Regions from separate parts of the Rothia sp. HMSC069C03 genome, predicted to be linked through region 2. Evidence: riboswitches for the same ligand, from Rfam matches in the RefSeq annotation. Region 2 holds a riboswitch; the other holds the start of a gene.
The links. Region 2 has a riboswitch for thiamine pyrophosphate ahead of HMPREF2779_RS03375 (bifunctional hydroxymethylpyrimidine kinase/phosphomethylpyrimidine kinase). Riboswitches for the same ligand answer to the same signal wherever they lie in the genome.
Positions count from the first base shown of each region.

Region 1: it holds a riboswitch for thiamine pyrophosphate, as region 2 does, so the genes downstream of both, HMPREF2779_RS02300 (ECF transporter S component) here and HMPREF2779_RS03375 (bifunctional hydroxymethylpyrimidine kinase/phosphomethylpyrimidine kinase) in region 2, are expected to answer to the same signal.

Region 1 covers NZ_KZ627135.1:26,561-31,895, reverse strand. The annotation lists gene HMPREF2779_RS02310 (energy-coupling factor transporter transmembrane component T family protein) at 1-412, opposite strand, end outside; gene HMPREF2779_RS02305 (ABC transporter ATP-binding protein) at 409-2,013, opposite strand; gene HMPREF2779_RS02300 (ECF transporter S component) at 2,077-2,709, opposite strand; TPP riboswitch at 2,768-2,868, opposite strand; gene HMPREF2779_RS02295 (DUF4235 domain-containing protein) at 3,136-3,369, shown strand; gene HMPREF2779_RS02290 (MFS transporter) at 3,530-4,954, shown strand; gene HMPREF2779_RS02285 (septin family protein) at 5,179-5,335, opposite strand, start outside.
Region 2 covers NZ_KZ627135.1:315,022-320,356, forward strand. The annotation lists gene HMPREF2779_RS03365 (ABC transporter transmembrane domain-containing protein) at 58-1,968, shown strand; gene HMPREF2779_RS03370 (ABC transporter ATP-binding protein) at 1,970-3,718, shown strand; TPP riboswitch at 3,929-4,114, shown strand; gene HMPREF2779_RS03375 (bifunctional hydroxymethylpyrimidine kinase/phosphomethylpyrimidine kinase) at 4,103-5,335, shown strand, end outside.

The sequences.
Region 1 (5,335 bases), 290 kb from region 2:
AATCGCCCAGGTCGGTCGGGTCGGTGGTGAGTACGAATGCGAGGGTGGGTAGGACCATGGCGAGGGAGCGGATCATCATGGCTGCGCCGACGGCGGCGGAGTCGGTGGTGATGCTGTTGAAGCCGAGGTCGAGGATGGTGGTGCCGCTTTTGGCGCTGAGCATGGCGACGGACCAGCCGGTGGTGATGACGGCGATGAGGATGGGCCAGAAGCGGGCGAGGACGTTGACGGGTCGGAATCCGACGAGGATGAATCCGAGCAGTTCGAGGGCGAAGAGGATTCCGGAGGTGAGGGGGTCGCGCACGATGAGGGCGGCGATGATGAGGGTGAAGGAGACGATGAGTTTTACGCCGGCGTTGAGGTTGCTGAAGTAGCTGGTTCGGTCGATGGTGCCGAAGAAGTCGGTGTTCATGCGTTCTCCTTTCCGGGGGTTGCGGTGGCTTCGAGGGTGATGTGGTTGCCGCCGAGTGCGGCGGTGTAGTCTTCGTCGTGGGTGATGGAGATGATGGCGGTGCCGCCTGCGAGTAGTTCGCGGATGAGGTCGACGAGTTCTGCCCAGGTTCGTGCGTCTTGGCCGAAGGTGGGTTCGTCGAGGATGAGGATTTTGGGTGCGGTGGCGAGTGCAGAGGCGACCGAGAGTCTGCGTTTTTCACCGCCGGAGAGGGTAAAGGGGTTCGCGTCGAGTAGGTGGGTGAGGCGTAGGTGGGTTGCGAGTTCGTTGGTGCGGGCTGCGAGGTTGTCTTCGTTGAGGGGAGCGCGGTTGAGTGCGGCGAGTCGGCGGGGGCCGAGTTCGAGTTCTTCGCGTACGGTTCCGCGGATGAATTGGTATTCGGGTTCTTGGAAGACGTAGCCGATGCGGCTGAGCATTTGGGCGGGGGTCCAGGTGGGGATGTCCCAGTGGGCGTGGTTGCCGCCGTGGTTACCGTCGTAATTACGGAGCGCGTCGGTGGCGGTGAGGGTGCCGTTGGGTGCGGTGAGGAGCCCTGCGAGGGTGAGGGCTAGAGTTGATTTGCCGGCGCCGTTGGGGCCGAGTACGCTGAGGTGTTCACCCGCGTGCAGGGTGAGGTTGATGCCGCTGCGCAGGACAGGCAAATCGGTGGGTGCGGGTGCGGGGGTGTCGCCGAGGCGTTTGATGGTGTGTCGGCGTGCGCGTCGTTGTTTGGGGGTGGGTTGTGCGCGGGTGATGCTGAGGTTTTCGGCGCGCAGTAGCGCTTCGCCGTGCTCGCTATTGCAGTCGTTCTGCGGCGCACGCGGCACGTAGTTGGGTACCCACACGCCCGCGTCGATGAGTTCTTGGCGGGCTTCGGTGAGTACGGTGTCGGGTGCGCCGTCGTGGGTGATGGTGCCGCCTTCGCCGAGCACGATAATGCGGTCCATGTGCGGCGCCCAGATGCTCACGCGGTGTTCTACGACGAGCAGGGTCGCGCCGGTGGCTTGCGCGGCGGTAAGGATGCTGTCGCGTACTTCCCGCACGCCGGAGGGGTCAAGGTTGGCGGTGGGTTCGTCGAGGATCATGGCGCCGGGGTGCATCGAGAGGATGCCCGCCAGGCCGAGGCGCTGCTTCTGACCGCCGGACAGCGCGCTGCTGGGGTGGTCGAGGGGCAGGGGGTTGAGCCCTACGGCGGTGAGGGCTTCGGTGACGCGGCCCCAGATTTCTTCGCGGGGTACGCGCAGGTTTTCGGGGCCGAACGCTACGTCGTTGCCGACGGTTGCCATGACGATGGAGGATTCGGGGTCCTGCTGCATCATGCCTGCGGTGCCGCGTGCTTCGGCGGGTGCTTGCCCGTTGATGGTGATGGTGCCGCCGGCGGATTCGCCGTCGTCATCGTGGAGCACACCGGCGATGGCGTGCAGGAGCGTCGATTTGCCGGCGCCGGAGGTGCCCAGTAGCAGAACTTTTTCACCGGGGTTGATGGTGAGGTTGAGTCCGCTGATGACGGGTTCTGGGCGTCCGGGGTGGTGCCAGCTGAAGTTGTTGAGCTCGATGCGCGCCCCGCGTGGTGTTGCTTCCATGATGGTTCCTTAGCCTTTTGTGTGGCTGCTGTAGTGTGCCGAGTGGTGACTAGTTGCTGGTGGTTAGCGGCGGGTCTTGCCGGATGCCAGCGAGGAGAGCACACCGGTCTTGGCGAGGTTCTGCACGAGAATCCACGCGAGGAAGCCTGCGATGACTGCGCCGGAGATGACGGCGCACGCTACGTAGATGATTGCCTTGACCGGTTCCATATCGGGGTAGTAGATGAAGATTTCGTTAACGCCCATGAACAGGCCGCTGAGCGCACCGGCGAAGATGGCGACGGTTGCGTTCCAGCGGCGGTAGCGGAAGATTGCGAAGGCGATTTCAGCGCCGATGCCCTGGAAGAAACCTGCAATCAGGATTTCGCCGCTCCACGCACCGCCGGTGAAGAGTACGGAGATGAATGCTGCGACGATTTCGCCGAAGAGTGCGGCACCGGGCTTGCGGATGAGCAGGCCGCCGAGGGTACCGCCGAGCAGCCATGCGCCGGCGACGATGGGGCGGAATTCGGGTGCTGCTACGAGTGCGGTCTTGGCGGCGGGGCCGACTGCGATGTCCCAGATCCAGAAGATGACGGCGCAGGCTACTGCGATGACTGCGGCGATGACGATTTCGTTGACTCGCCAGCGCAGGTTCGGCTTCTTCGTTTCTGCCTGGGTAGATGCCTGGGAGGCGGGGGTTGCGTTCTGTGACATTGGTGGTCCTTCCTTCGTTGGAAGGGGAATGTCCTCGCCCTCTGATTGGACGAGGGCATTGAGAAGAAATTCGACTCCCTACGCCGGTACTAACCGGATCAGGTTCGAGGGTCTGCTTAGCACTCTCAGCGCCTCGGTGGCGCTCCCCTGTCGTTTGGGGTTCCTTGTCCGTACCGTTGTGGTGCGGGTGGAAGCCCAGGTTCGATTGTAGGCGTGTCTGGCTGTTCGCGCCAATTTGCCGCTTTTTGTTCCCTTCTTCTGCCCACATTACAGAATTGCACGGTGTACAATTTTGGGACGGAGAGGCTCCAAGGCGGCACGAACGTCTTAAACCCTATACGCTAGGGAGTGGCGCTCTTTTCTCACCCCAACCCCGAAGGGGTTCACGGGCAGGACGCCGCATCGTATACAGCTAAGGAGATACATATGAACCCCGTCGCTAAGCTTGCTATTGCGGGTATCAACATGGGCGCTGTAGCCCTGGTTGGTAAGGGCCTGGGCGCAGCCTGGACCAAGGCTACCGGTAACCAGCCTCCCGCCATTTCCCACGAGTCTGAAGATACCCTGCGTCAGGTCATCCTCTGGACCGTTCTGACCTCCGTCGTGGGTGCTGTGGTGAGCTTCGGTGTTGCTCGCCTGCAGCGTCGTTTCTTCAACTAAGACTTTGCGCTTTCCGCGTGAAAGTTCATGAACTAGGCGGTACGTATCTTCGCTCGGTACGTACCGCCTGGTGTTCCTTCTTCAGCACGCCCGCTCTACTTCAGCCGGTTTCATGCCGCCGCTACGCTGAAGCGCCACCTCGGCACCTGAAAGCACAACTATGACTATTTCTTCTCCCCGCCGTAAGGCGAAGGCTCAGCGTAGGGTCGTTGACCACGCGAACAGCCGCCGTTCGGTCGCGTCCTGGGTCATGTGGGATGTTGGTTCGTCGAGCTTCGACTCGATTATGACGACCTTCATCTTCACCGTGTACCTGACCAGTAGCTACTTCGGCTCCCCCGAAGAGACCTCTTCGGCGCTGTCTTTGGGTCTGACCATCGCCGGTTTCCTCATTGCGATTCTGGCGCCGGTCACCGGTCAGCGTAACGATAAGTCCGGCCGCGGTATCTTCTGGCTCGGCGTGAACACCATACTGCTGGTCGGTTCGATGGCGGCGTGCTTCTTCGTGGGCCCCACCCCGCAGTACTTGTGGCTGGGTGTCGCCCTGATTTCTGCGGCGAGCGTGTTCAGCGAGTTCGCGTACGTGAACTACAACGCCGTGCTGCCGCGTATCTCCCACCCGGAGAATATCGGTAAGATTTCGGGCGCCGGATGGGCTGCCGGGTACATTGGCGGCATCCTGGCGCTGGCTGTGGTGCTGTGGGGTTTTGTGCTTACCCCCGAAGTGCTCGGCCTGACCACCGATAACGCCCTGAATATCCGTGCGGTCGCACTGTTCGCCGCCGCCTGGTGCCTCTTCTTCTGCGTGCCGCTACTGGTGCGTATGCGCACCCGCGAGCGCTTCCTACCGGAGGTGCTGCCCACCCGCGAGCTGCGTTTCCTGGAGCTCGGTATGGAGCGCCTCTCCCCGGCTCGTCAGGGCGGTCTGCTCGCCTCCTACAAGGCGCTGTGGCGCACCATTAAGCGGCTGAAGATGACGTCCCCGCAGACCCTGTGGTTCCTGATTGCTTCGGCGTTGTTCCGTGATGGCCTGTCCGGTATTTTTACGTTCGGCGGTATTCTCGCGGCGGGTACGTTCGGTTTCAGCACTTCCGAGGTGATTCTGTTCGGTATTGCCGGTAGCGCTGTCGCGGCGGCTGGCGCGATCCTGGGCGGCTACCTGGATGACTACCTGGGCCCGAAGGCGATTATTGTTATCTCACTGGTCGCCATTATCTTGGCAGCTACCCCGCTGATGTTTTTCCCTGAACCGGGCGTGTTCTGGGTATGCGCCCTGCTGCTGTGCCTGTTCGTGGGCCCGGCACAGTCGGCGTCCCGCACCTTCCTGGCTCGCCTGGCTGATCCCGGTACTGAGGGTGAGCTGTTCGGCCTGTACTCGACCACCGGTCGTGCGACCAGCTTCCTGGCGCCGATGCTGTTCGGTCTGTGCGTGAGCATCATGGGCGCGCAGATTTGGGGTGTGCTCGGTATTCTGATCGTTGTGGTGGCGGGTCTGCTCCTGCTGTTGCCGGTGAAGGCGCCCGGTCCGCTGCGTATGCGTGCGGCTCGCCGCGAGCAGAAGCGCCGTGACAAGGCTGCCCGTTAAGGTCGCATAGTAAGGTCACGCAGTAAGGCCGTGCAGGGCTAAACACCCCGCACCCCACAAACGCATCCCCGCAGACGCAAAGGGAGGGGCGGGTAGAAGATCATTCTTCTACCCGCCCCTCCCTTGTGCTTAAGCAGTGCCTATCGAGCAGCGCCTACCAAACAGAGCTCAGTAAGCCGCGCCAGAGAGCCGTGTCAGTAAGCCACGTCAGAGAGACCTGGTGGCTAGTCCTCCACCACGTCGTCCTCATCCTCAGAGGAATCCAGCGCAATCTGCTGCTCCTCCTCATCCAGAACCTCATCGCTAGTTATCTGAGCCCAGGTCGCATCATCAATCGCACGAACCCACAGCATCGAACCAGCCGCCAGAGCGCTCAAGTTC
Region 2 (5,335 bases):
ATAGTGTTGCGTGCCACATTGATAAAGGAATAGGGTAAGAGAAAGGAGAGACGTTGAATGACTGAATACAACGCTGACAAGGCACAAGAAAACGCCGCGCGTGAAGAAGCTACGCATGAAGAATCCATGCATAACAAAACCACGCAGGAAAAAGCCGCTCAGAAGAAAACTGTGCAGAAAAAAGCTGCACAGGAAGTAACCGGTAGCGAACAGCGCAAGGCAGAAGAGGAAGCCCTCAAAAAGCGCCTCGCCCTGCGAGTCACCGCCCCCGGATACAAATACCCCTGGCACCGCTGGGCAATCCCCGTCCTGGGTGAAACCACCGCGGGTACCGGCGCAATCCTGATTCCCGTCATGGTGGGCCAATTCATCAACCAGCACATCGCCGGCAAAGCCCCCGATGCCTGGCCCATGTTCTGGGTAGTAGTCGCAGCCATCACCTTCATCGTGATCAACGAGTTCTTCGGCTGGGGCACCTCCATGACCCTCAGCGCGGAACTTAGCCGCGACTGGCGCATCTACATCAACCGGCTCATGGGGCGCACCCGCGCTGGCGTAGACTCCGGCGAAGCGGTCACCGTCATGAACAAAGACGTACGCCGCATTACGGACGTCTACTTCTCGTTGCCGCTATTCGTCAACGCCATGATTATCGCGACCCTCGGTGCCGTGCAGCTCTGGCTCATTAACCCCGTCACCGCGATTGTCACCCTCATCGGCACGCTCATCGTGGTCGGCGTGATCGCCTGGTACTCGACCTTCCTCGAATCGAAGATTGGCGAATACCGCGAAAAGGACGGTGAAGCCTCCTCACGCGCCTCCGACATCGCCACCGGTCTGCGCACCATCGCCGGCCTCGGCGCCGAAGAACAGATGCGTGAACGCTACCACCGCGGCACCGACGAAGTCTTCGACAGCTACATGCGCTACGAAAAGACGCACCGCTGGATGTACCTCATCCGCGCGCTGCTCGGCGGCGCCGTGACCCTGCTCGGCATCGGCTTCGCCCTCACCGGCCACGTCGAAAACGGCCGCTGGGTCTCCGACACGCCCGCCGCGTCCCTGGTGACCGTCGCCTCCATTATCGCGATGATGGGCGGCCCCATCTGGATTACCCAGAACTTCCTCACCGCATGGCGATACGCCAAGATTGCGCTCGCCAAGGTTGCCCGCCTCGAAGGTCACGCGGGCGTACGCCAGGGCGTGCTGAAGAGCCCGCGCACCGACGAGGAAATGGCGCAGCTGGCACGCGCCGAACAGGCAGTCGAGGCTAGCACCCTCGAGGTGCCCGTACCCGTCGCCCCCGCCGGTGCCAGCAACCCGCGCATCGTGTACGTCAACCCGCGCGACTACAACCTCACCGCGCAAGACTACGCTGAGGCGCTTGCCCGCACCCTGCGACGCGGGGGAGAGGACCTCAAGGACGCAACCGGCCGCCGCGTGCTGCTGAGCGAACCCAACCCCATGATTTTCGCCGGAACCCTGCAGGAGCACCTGCGCCTGGGCACCGTTCCGAACCCCGATGAGGAGCTGGCACAGGCAAAGGATGAGGAACTGCTGAAGATTACCGACTCCCGCGAAATCGCCTACCGACTGGGCGGACGCAACCCCGAAGACTACTTCGCCGCCCGCATCACCAGCGAAGGCGCGAACCTCTCCGGCGGTCAGCGTCAGCGTCTGGCACTCGCCCGCGCACTCGCACAGGACGCGCAGGTGCTCATCCTGACCGAGCCGCTGAACTCCGTGGATGAACCCAGCCAGCGTTACATCTACGATGCGATGGAAACCCAGGTCGGTAGCGACCGCCTGCCCGTCGGCTACCCCGGCCTGCTACAGGATTTGGAGCAGGTCTACGTTGTCTCCACGACCGCGGAGACGACCCGCCGCATGGAACGCGACGGCTACCCGGAAACCGCTCAGTCTGAAACTGTTCAGACCGAAACCACTCAGAATCAGGAGGTGAACTAGCATGGCAAAGCAGCTCCCCATCGAAAGCCCCGCCTACGTAGCACGCCGCATGTGGAACTACCTCGCGGCGCACAAGGGGCGAGCCCTCTACACCTTCGTCATCTACATGGTCAGCACCCTCATGGGTGCGGTGGTGCCCCTGCAGATTGGTGCCACCGTGGACGACGTGGTGGCGGGCAAGTTCTCCAGCTACCCGTGGCAGCCGATTCTGATTATCCTGGCGGCGTTCATCGTGCAGGCGATAACCCTCATGGTCTCCTCGTACAGTGCGGCGCGACTGGGTGCGCTCGTCACCCGTGACGCCAACCAGGACACCCTCGACGGCACCCTCGACCTGGACGCACGCACCGTGGAAGAAGCCGGTAGCGGTGACCTGCTCACCCGCGTGACCGACGACCTGTCCTCGGCAGCCAAGTCCGTCAGCGAGGACCTGCTCGGCGCAATCTACGTGGTGCTGTACTTCATTATCTCCACCATTTCGCTAGCGGTTGTGAGCCCGGCAATGGGCCTGATCATGCTACCCATGATTGCCGGTCTTGCCCTCATCATGTCGAAGATGCTGCCGCTCATGGCGGCACGCAACCAGACCGCCCAGGAGCGCGTGAGTGACCTCAACAGTGTGCTGACCGAGAACATTCGCGGCACCTCCACGATCCGTGAGCTGGGCGTTCACACCGCCCGCGAAGACGCCTTCGCCGGTGAGAACAAGCGCCAGTTCGCCGCGCAGCTGGGCATGGTGCGCATCCGCCAGCTGTACTTCACCGTGGACGCTATCAACGCCTGGATCCCCACGATTCTGTGTATGCTCTGGGGTGCCGCCTGCGTGGCTCTCGGCTGGGCAAGCTGGGGCGCCGTGGCGACCGCCTCGGTCATGGTTTTCAGCCTGCGAGTCCTCGCCGACATGCTGAACCACCACGTCAGCAGCCTGCGCATCATGCTGGTGAACATGGGTCGTGTGTTCGGTGTGGTCTCCCTGGCGAAGAAGCAGCGTGAGGCGCGTGCACAGCACCGTGCCGAAGCGTTCGCCGCCGTATCTGATGAAGCCGTGAAGAACCCGGAGTACGCCATTGACTGCACCGACGTCTCCTACGGCTACTCGCCGGACGCCCTCGTTCTGGAAGGTATCAACCTGAAGATTCGCCGCGGTGAGGCACTTGCCCTGGTGGGTCGTTCCGGTTCGGGTAAGACCACCCTGGCTCGTCTGATTGGTGGTTCGCTGACCGCCCTGGAAGGCACCATCACCGTGATGGGCCGCCCGGTCGGTCACGGCGACTTCCCGACCGATGCCGCCGCCGATGGCCGCCCGCGCCTGCTGGTCTGCACCCAGGAAGCGCACGTCTTCTTCGGTACTCTCGCCGATAACTTTACGGTGGTCGTGCCGGATGCAACCGTCGAGCAGATGGGCGAGGCACTGGACGCTATCGGTGCCCGCTGGTGGCGCGACCTGCCGCAGGGCATGGATACTGTCGTGAGCGGCGCGGATTCGCCGCTGACCCGCGACCAGATTCAGCAGCTGGCGCTGGCACGTATTGTGCTTGCTGACCCGCACGCCGTGATTCTGGACGAGTCCACCACCCAGCTGGAGCTCGCGGACGCAACCGAGTCCCTGAGCGCCGTGCTGGCGAACCGTGCGGTGCTGATCATTTCGCACGATGCGCGTATCGCCTCGCTGGCTGACCGCGCGGTCCTGCTGCACGAGGGTAGGATCATTGCGGAGGGTTCACCGGCAGAGATTTTCGCCCTGACCTAAACCCGGCTGATAGTGCCCGGCTGATAGTGCCCGGTACCGTGTGAAGCGGTGCCGGGCACTACGTGTTTAACGGGTGGTTTCCGTACAAGGGTGCACTGAAATCGGCGGCGGGAGCACTCGCAAGAGTGCAAGACTCAAACGAAAATTTCGGAGAGATTCACTTGTTACCCGCAGAACTTTTAGCTACGGAGAATCATTGTGATAACCTGGCAGAGCGATATGGGGTGCCTTGAGACGCCCGCGACCCGCTGACCCGCCCAAAGACGGGCAACCAAAACAGCGGGCGCACGGAACAGCGGGCGCGCGAAACAGCGTACAAACACTCAAGGCTGAGAAAAACACCCATTGAACCTGCTCTAGTTCGAACTAGCGAAGGGATTATCGATGAAGGCAGAGCAGCCTAGCGCGCCCACGTGCGCATCCACCACCCCCTCTAACCCTGTACCCGGCGCGAGCGCTCCCGGAAACCCCCGGGTATCTCAGATAGCTCGGGTGCCGAGGGTCCTCTCGATTGCGGGAACCGACCCCTCCGGTGGTGCGGGTATTCAGGCGGACCTCAAGTCCATTACCGCATCCGGCGGTTACGGCATGTGCGTGACCACCTCGCTGGTCGCCCAAAACACGTGCGGGGTTCGTGAAGTATTCACCCCGCCCCTGGAGTTTTTGACCGCGCAGCTTGCCGCCGTTTTTGATGACGTCACGGTGGACGCCGTGAAAATCGGCATGCTCGGCGACGCGGACACGATTCGTACCGTCCGCACCTGGCTGAGTGAGCACCCCGTGCCCGTGGTTGTGCTCGACCCGGTCATGATTGCTTCCAGTGGTGACCGTCTGCTGCAGGCGGAAGCGGAGCAGGCGCTGCGTGACCTGGTGCCGCTCGTGGACGTGATTACCCCGAACATTCCGGAGCTTGCCGTGCTCTGCCAGAAGGAGCCCGCCCAGACCTTTGATGAGGCGCACGAGCAGGCGGCGAACCTCGCGGCGGCAACCGGAACCACCATCATTGTGAAGGGCGGCCACCTGTGCGGCAAGGACGCCGGTAACACCGCGGTTTTCCCGGACGGCACCTGCGCGCACGTGCGCACCCCGCGTCTGGACAGCCGCAATACGCACGGCACCGGATGCTCCCTATCCTCCTCGCTGGCAACCCGCCTGGGCGTGGAGCTGTTGCAGCACGCGGAGGCCGCAGAACCTGCCGCAGACCAGAAGAACACTCTGACCAGCGAAGACACCCACCGTGCCCTGCAGTGGAGCACCCGCTGGCTCCACGAATCCATTGCCGCAGGTGCCGGTCTGCAGGTCGGCTCCGGTGAGGGTCACGGCCCGGTGGATCACGCCGCCCGTGCCCGCCGTCTGGAGGCTGCAGCCTCCGCCTACCCGTGGCATCACCTGCTCGCCACTACCGACTCTGAGGGCAACGCTCTTGATGGCACCAGCCCGGAGCGACTGCTGCCGGTCAGCCCCGTATCCGCCGGTGAAGCCGTCGTAAAGCCCGCCGGCCCCTGGACCGCCGCGCTCTGGGCTGCGGGAGGCGAAACCTGGCGCCAGATTCTGGACTTGCCCTTCGTGCGTGCCCTCGGCGACGGCACCCTCGACGAGGACCTGTTCTCCTTCTAC